2 regions of the Caulobacter sp. HJHS_5 genome follow, and region 1 is predicted to be linked to the other one. Evidence: predicted binding sites of a transcription regulator. Region 1 holds the regulator's gene; the other holds the start of a gene.

Evidence for each region. The regulator HrcA, encoded in region 1, represses chaperone genes, less so after heat shock. The targets are predictions, from matches to a motif close to GTTAGCANTCNNNNNNNNNGANTGCTAAC.
Region 2: the regulator HrcA is predicted to act here: its motif matches at 1,444-1,472, upstream of groES (co-chaperone GroES).

The regions. Positions count from the first base shown of each region.
Region 1 covers NZ_JBWZNC010000004.1:366,556-369,956, forward strand. The annotation lists gene ACFLIT_RS10120 (DUF2975 domain-containing protein) at 54-578, shown strand; gene ACFLIT_RS10125 (helix-turn-helix domain-containing protein) at 593-838, shown strand; gene rph (ribonuclease PH) at 835-1,548, opposite strand; gene hrcA (heat-inducible transcriptional repressor HrcA) at 1,647-2,744, shown strand; gene grpE (nucleotide exchange factor GrpE) at 2,755-3,393, shown strand.
Region 2 covers NZ_JBWZNC010000004.1:177,820-181,220, forward strand. The annotation lists gene groL (chaperonin GroEL) at 1-1,040, opposite strand, end outside; gene groES (co-chaperone GroES) at 1,095-1,382, opposite strand; gene ACFLIT_RS09180 (DUF4345 family protein) at 1,624-2,049, shown strand; gene ACFLIT_RS09185 (GNAT family N-acetyltransferase) at 2,049-2,642, shown strand; gene ACFLIT_RS09190 (glutathione S-transferase N-terminal domain-containing protein) at 2,701-3,401, shown strand, end outside.

The DNA.
Region 1 (3,401 bases):
ATTCGGCGACCGCGCGCTCCTAAGCGTGCGGCATCGGCAAGGTGTGAAGGTCCATGCGCGCTCTCGGCCCAGGCTCGCTCTCGAGCTTCCTGAAGATCATCCTCGACGTGGTCTACGTCTGCCTGTGGGTGGGCCTCGGCGGCGTGGGCATCGGCATCCTGGTGGCCCTGCTGTTCAGCTTCGACCCGACCTTCATGGGCCACATCCATCTCGACAGCGATGACGGCGACCTCAGCGGCAAGGGGCCATTGCTGGCCTGGGTGCTGTTCTGCGCCGGGGCCTACCTCGGGATCATCCTCGCCATCGTGCAGCGCCTGCGGAAGGTGTTCCTCACCCTCACCGCCGGCGATCCCTTCCACCCCGACAACGTCGTGCGCCTGCGCCTGATCGGCCTGCTGCTCGGGGGGCTGGAGATCTCGCGCTACGTGTTCAAGGCGGCGTCGCGTTTCCTCGATCAGGACAACGAGGGGCGCGGCTTCAGCCTGACCGCCTGGTTCGCGGTGCTGGTGGTGCTGGTGATGTCCGAAGTCTTCCGCGAGGGCGCGCGCCTTCGCCGCGAAGCCGAACTGACGATCTGAGGCGGAGCAAGCCGATGTCCATCCGCGTCAACCTCGATCGCGTGCTGCTCGAACGCCGCATGTCGCTGACCGAACTCTCCGACCGGGTCGGCGTGACCCTGGCCAATCTGTCGATCCTGAAGACCGGCAAGGCCCGCGCCATCCGCTTCACGACGCTCGACCTGCTGTGCCGCGAACTGCAGTGCCAGCCCGGCGACCTGCTGGTGTTCGACGCCAGCCCTGGGGATGGCGACGAGGACGTCGAGGGGCCGGAGACCTAGCCGACCGCCGCTCGCTGCAGGGCGAACAGCTCGCCGACGCCCTTTTCGGCCAGGCCGTAGAGCGCTTCGAACTCGGCGCGGGTGAAGCCGCGCTTTTCGCCGGTGGCCTGGATTTCGACGATGTCGCCGCTGTCGGTCAGCACGAAATTGGAGTCGGCCTCGGCCGCCGAGTCCTCCTCGTAGTCCAGGTCGAGCACCGGCGTATCGGCGTGCACGCCGCAGGAGACGGCCGCGACCTGGCCGAGGATCGGATCGGCCTTCAGGACGCCTTCCTTCAGCAGGTAGCCCGTGGCCAGGCGCAGGGCGACCCAGGCGCCGGTGATGGCGGCGGTGCGGGTGCCGCCGTCGGCCTGGATGACGTCGCAATCGAGGGTCAGCTGGCGTTCGCCCAGCGCCTTGAGGTCGACCACGGCGCGGAGCGAGCGGCCGATCAGGCGCTGGATTTCCTGGGTGCGGCCCGACTGCTTGCCGGCCGCGGCCTCGCGCCGGCCGCGCGTGTGGGTGGCGCGAGGCAGCATGCCGTATTCCGCCGTCACCCAGCCCTGGCCCTTGCCGCGCAGCCAGCCCGGCAGGCTTTCCTCGACCGTGCAGGTGATCAGCACCTTGGTGTGGCCGAACGAGATCAGGCACGAGCCCTCGGCGTAGCGATTGACGGCGGTCTCGAGGACCACGGCGCGAAGCTGATCGGGGGCGCGGCCGGAATGACGCATGAAATCGTTCCTTGTGGAGTGCGGCTTGCGCCGTCGAAGTCGCTGCTTATCCTGCAGGCCGCCCCAAAGGTCACGCCCTTCCCCATGTCCCCGCGAACATGAGCCCGATCACCCTGGGCGGCCCACTGTCGGCCGCCGCGCCTTCCGCCTCGTTGACCGAGCTCGACGGCCGGGCGCGCGACATCTTTCGCCGGATCGTCGAGCAGTACCTGGAGACCGGCGAGCCGGTCGGCTCGCGCACCCTCTCGCGGGGCGGCGTCGCCCTGTCGCCGGCCTCGATCCGCAACACCATGCAGGACCTCACCGTCCTGGGCCTGCTCGGGGCGCCGCACACCAGCGCCGGCCGTCTGCCGACCCACGCGGGCCTGCGCCTGTTCGTCGACGGGCTTCTTGAGGTCGGCGATATCGCCGAGGACGATCGGAAGGCGATCGAGGCGCGCCTGTTCGCCAAGGGGCGGTCGTTCGACGAGGCGCTGAACGAGGCCAGCGCCATTCTCTCGGGCCTGGCCGGAGGCGCGGGCATCGTCGTCGCCCCCGTCCGCGAGGGCGGGGTCAAGCATGTGGAGTTCGTCTCGCTGGGCGCCGACCAGACCCTGGCGGTCATGGTGTTCGACGACGGCGTGGTCGAGAATCGGCTGATGAAGCGCGAGGCGGGGGTGACGCCCGCCGCCCTGAGCGAGGCCTCCAACTTTCTCAACGCCCGCCTGCGCGGCCGCACGCTTTTGGAAGCCGGAGCCGAGGCGCGGGCCGAGCTCGAGCTGGCGCGCAAGGAACTGGATGTGGCGGCCGCCCGACTGGTCGAGGACGGCCTAGCCGCCTGGAGCGGCGGCGAGGGCGCCAATGGAGCCGATCGGGCCCTGATCGTGCGCGGCCGCGCCAACCTGCTGAGCGATCCTTCGGCGGCCGAGGACCTGGAGCGCGTGCGTCGGCTGTTCGACGATCTGGAGCAGAAGGAACAACTGATCGGCCTGCTCGACAACGTCGGGGCGGCCCAGGGCGTGCGCATCTTCATCGGCGCGGAAACACGCCTGTTTTCGCTTTCGGGTTCCGCCGTGATCGCGGCGCCCTATATGTCGGGCCGACAACGCGTGTTGGGTTCGATCGGCGTGATCGGCCCGGCGAGACTGAACTACGCCCGAGTGATCCCATTGGTGGACTACACCGCCAAGGTGCTCGGCCGAATGATGGACGGATGAGGCAAGACCGATGACCGACGACCAAACGCCGGCCAACCAAGATATCGAAGCGGACCTGGACGCCGCCGAACTGGAAGCCCTGCGCGCCGAGGTCGCCGCGCTTAAAGAGCAGACCCTGCGCTACGCCGCCGAGGCGGAGAACACCAAGCGCCGGGCCGAACGCGAGGCGAACGACGCCCGCGCCTATGCGATCCAGAAGTTCGCCCGCGATCTGCTGGGCGCCGCCGACGCCATGGAGCGCGCCCTGGCCGCCGCCCCGAAGGACACCGGCCCGGAAGACGCCCCTGGGGCCCTGACCGCCCTGGCGACCGGCGTGGAGATGATCGAGAAGACCCTGCAGCAGGCGTTCGAGCGCAACGGCCTGAAGAAGGTGGCCCCGCCGAAGGGCTCGAAGTTCGACCCTCACCTGCACCAGGCGATGATGGAGCAGCCGTCGACGGAAGTGGCCGCCGGCGGCGTGATCCAAACCCTGCAGACGGGCTACGAACTGTTCGGCCGCATCGTACGCCCGGCGATGGTGGTGGTCGCCGCCAAGGGCTCGACGGGCGAGGCGCCAGCGGCTGCGGCTCCCGAGCCGACGGCCGCCGCCAACCCCTACGCCGGCCAGACGGGCGACGACTCCGCGCACGAGGTCGACACCAAGGCCTGATCGTTCTG
Region 2 (3,401 bases), 190 kb from region 1:
CCGATGCGGCCTTCGATGCCTTCCTTCTCACCCGAACCGTCGACGATGGTGGTGTCGTCCTTGGTGATGGTGACCTTCTTGGCGCGGCCGAGCATGTCGAGCGACACGTTCTCGAGCTTGATGCCGAGGTCTTCCGAGATGACCTGGCCGCCGGTGAGGATGGCGATGTCTTCCAGCATGGCCTTGCGGCGGTCGCCGAAGCCCGGAGCCTTGACGGCGGCGACGCGCAGGCCGCCGCGCAGCTTGTTGACCACCAGGGTGGCCAGGGCTTCGCCTTCGATGTCTTCCGCGATGATCAGCAGCGGGCGGCCGGATTGGACCACGGCTTCCAGCACCGGCAGCATCGGCTGCAGCGAGGAGAGCTTCTTTTCGAAGAGCAGGATCTGCGGGTCTTCGAGGACGGCTTCCATCTTGTCGGCGTTGGTCACGAAGTAGGGCGACAGGTAGCCGCGGTCGAACTGCATGCCCTCGACGACGTCGAGTTCGGTTTCGGCGGTCTTGGCTTCCTCGACGGTGATGACGCCTTCGTTGCCGACCTTGGCCATGGCCTCGGCGATCATCTGACCGACTTCGTCGTCGCCGTTGGCCGAGATGGCGCCGACCTGGCGGATCTCGTCGTTGGTGGTGACCTTCTTGGCCGAGGCCTGGATCTCGGCGACGACGGCCTTCACGGCCTTGTCGATGCCGCGCTTCAGGTCCATCGGGTTGCGGCCCGAGGACACCGACTTCAGGCCCTCGACGGCGATGGCCTGGGCCAGGACGGTGGCGGTGGTGGTGCCGTCGCCGGCCTTGTCGTTGGTCTTGGAGGCGACTTCGCGGATCAGCTGGGCGCCGAGGTTCTCGAACTTGTCAGCCAGTTCGATTTCCTTGGCGACGGAGACGCCGTCCTTGGTCGAGCGCGGGGCGCCGAAGGACTTTTCGATGACGACGTTGCGGCCCTTGGGGCCGAGGGTGACCTTCACCGCATTGGCGAGGATGTTGACGCCGCGCAGCATCTTGTCGCGCGCGTCGGAGGAGAAATAGACGTCTTTGGCGGCCATGGGGCCCTCTCTAAATTAGGGTGTTTCGGAAGCGGTCGCTGAAGGCGGGTCGAGTTACTCGACGACGCCCAGGATGTCGCTTTCCTTCATGATCAGCAGGTCTTCGCCTTCGAGCTTGACCTCGGTGCCGGACCACTTGCCGAACAGGATGCGATCGCCGGCCTTCACGTCGAGGGGCTGGAGCTTGCCGCTGTCATCGCGGGCGCCCGGGCCGACGGAGACCACGAGGCCTTCCTGCGGCTTTTCCTTGACGGTGTCGGGGATGATGATCCCGCCCTTGGTCTTCTGTTCTTCCTCGACGCGCTTCACGAGGACGCGGTCGCCAAGAGGACGAAACGCCATGGTTCTCTTCTCCATTGGGAGCGGTTGAAATAGGGTCCGCATGACGCGCGGAGCGGGGCTTGTTAGCAATCCCCACACCCGAGTGCCAAGCGTGCGCGGGAGGTAGGGGCGGCCTCCTGGCGAGTCAAGCGCGGCGGCCCATACTATCCACGGCGACGTACGCAATTTGATGACGGGCCGCCATGGTGCTGCCAGAACTTCGGCCCATCCCACGAAGGCCGCGCTTGACGCGGACACATGCTTGCAGGCCATTCGGACCATGTTCGCCCTGACCACCGTGAACCTATCGCTGCTGCTCGCCGTCATCGCCTGCGTCATCGGCGGGACGCTGGGCGGGCTGGTGCTGGCGGGCCGCGCGCCCAAGCCGCTGGGGCCGATCGTCGAGGCCGGCGGATCGACCGCGCGGATGCTGGGCGGGGCGGTGATCGCCACCCACGGCGTGGTGGCGGCGATGCTGGGCTACGATCCGCGCATCGGCGCCTGCATGGCCCTGACGCTGACCTTCGCCTGGCTGGGGGCGGCGGGCGGCCGGGTGCTGATCGGCCGTCGCCTGAAGCTGCCGCTCGACCGGCAGACCCTGGTTTTCGAAGTCCTGATGGCCATCGTCCTGGCGATGCCGCTATGGACCATCACCCACGCAATCAGCCGCACTGGAGTCCGCGTTTGATGAACCTCGAACACCGCGAGCTGGAGGGCGCCTGGGTGCGCCTCGAGCCGATCACCGACGCCCACAAGGAGGCGCTGCGCGGCGCCCTGGACTGCGATCCGGCCAGCTGGGAGATCATGCCGCTGAACGGCTGCGGCGAGGGGTTCGACGACTTCTGGGCCGGGCTGACCGGCGAGCAGGCCAAGGGCGGGCGGCTGGCCTACGCCATCGTGCGCCGCGAGGACGGGGCGGTGGTAGGCACCACCAGCTATCTGAACATCCAGCGGCTGCACCAGAACCTGGAGGTGGGCTCCACCTTCCTGCGGCCGGAGGCGCGCTCGACGCCGATCAATCCGGAGAGCAAGCGGCTGCTGCTGGCCCACGCCTTCGACAGCGGGGCGGTGCGCATCCAGTTCAACGTCGACGTCCGCAACGCCCGCAGCCAGGCGGCGGTGGAAAAGCTGGGCGCCGAGAAGGAAGGCGTGCTGCGGCAGAACAAGATCACCTGGACCGGCCACCTGCGGGACACGGCGGTGTTCTCGATCATCGACAGGGACTGGCCGGCGGTGCGCCAGCGGTTGGACTACCGGCTGAGCGAGGATTTCGTCGGGTGAGGCGTTGGCGGCGCGAACCGCCACCCTATCTGTGGCGGACCTGCAGGGAGCCCACGCCATGACCGACCTTTCCGCCTTTCCGATCACCCAGCGCTGGCCGGCCAGGCATCCGGACCGCATTCAGTACTACGGCCTGCCGACGCCCAACGGCGTGAAGGTGTCGATCCTGCTGGAAGAACTGGGCGAGCCCTACGAGGCGCACCTCGTGGACATCGGCAAGAACGAGAGCTGGACGCCGGAATTCCTGTCGCTGAATTCCAACGGCAAGATTCCGGCGATCATCGATCCGAACGGTCCGGGCGGAAAGCCGATGGGGCTGTTCGAGAGCGGGGCGATCCTGCTCTATCTCGCCGACAAGTATGGCCGCTTCATCCCCTCCGACCCGGCCAGGCGCTGGGAGACCATCGCCTGGGTGTTCTGGCAGATGGGCGGGCCGGGGCCGATGTTCGGGCAGGTCGGCTTCTTCCATAGGTTCGCGGGCAAGGACTTCGAGGACAAGCGGCCGCGCGACCGCTACGTCGCCGAGAGCAAGCGGCTGCTGGGCGTGCTGAACGACCGGCTGGAAGGCCGCGAGTGGATCATGGGCGAGGAATACACTATCGCCGACATCAGCCTGCTGGGCTGGGTGCGCAACCTGATCGGCTTCTACGAGGCGGGCGAGCTGGTCGGCTTCAGCGACTTCAAGAATGTCGGCGCCTGGCTGGAACGCGGCCTCGCGCGCCCGGCGGTGCAGCGGGCGGTGAATATTCCGGCGCGGCC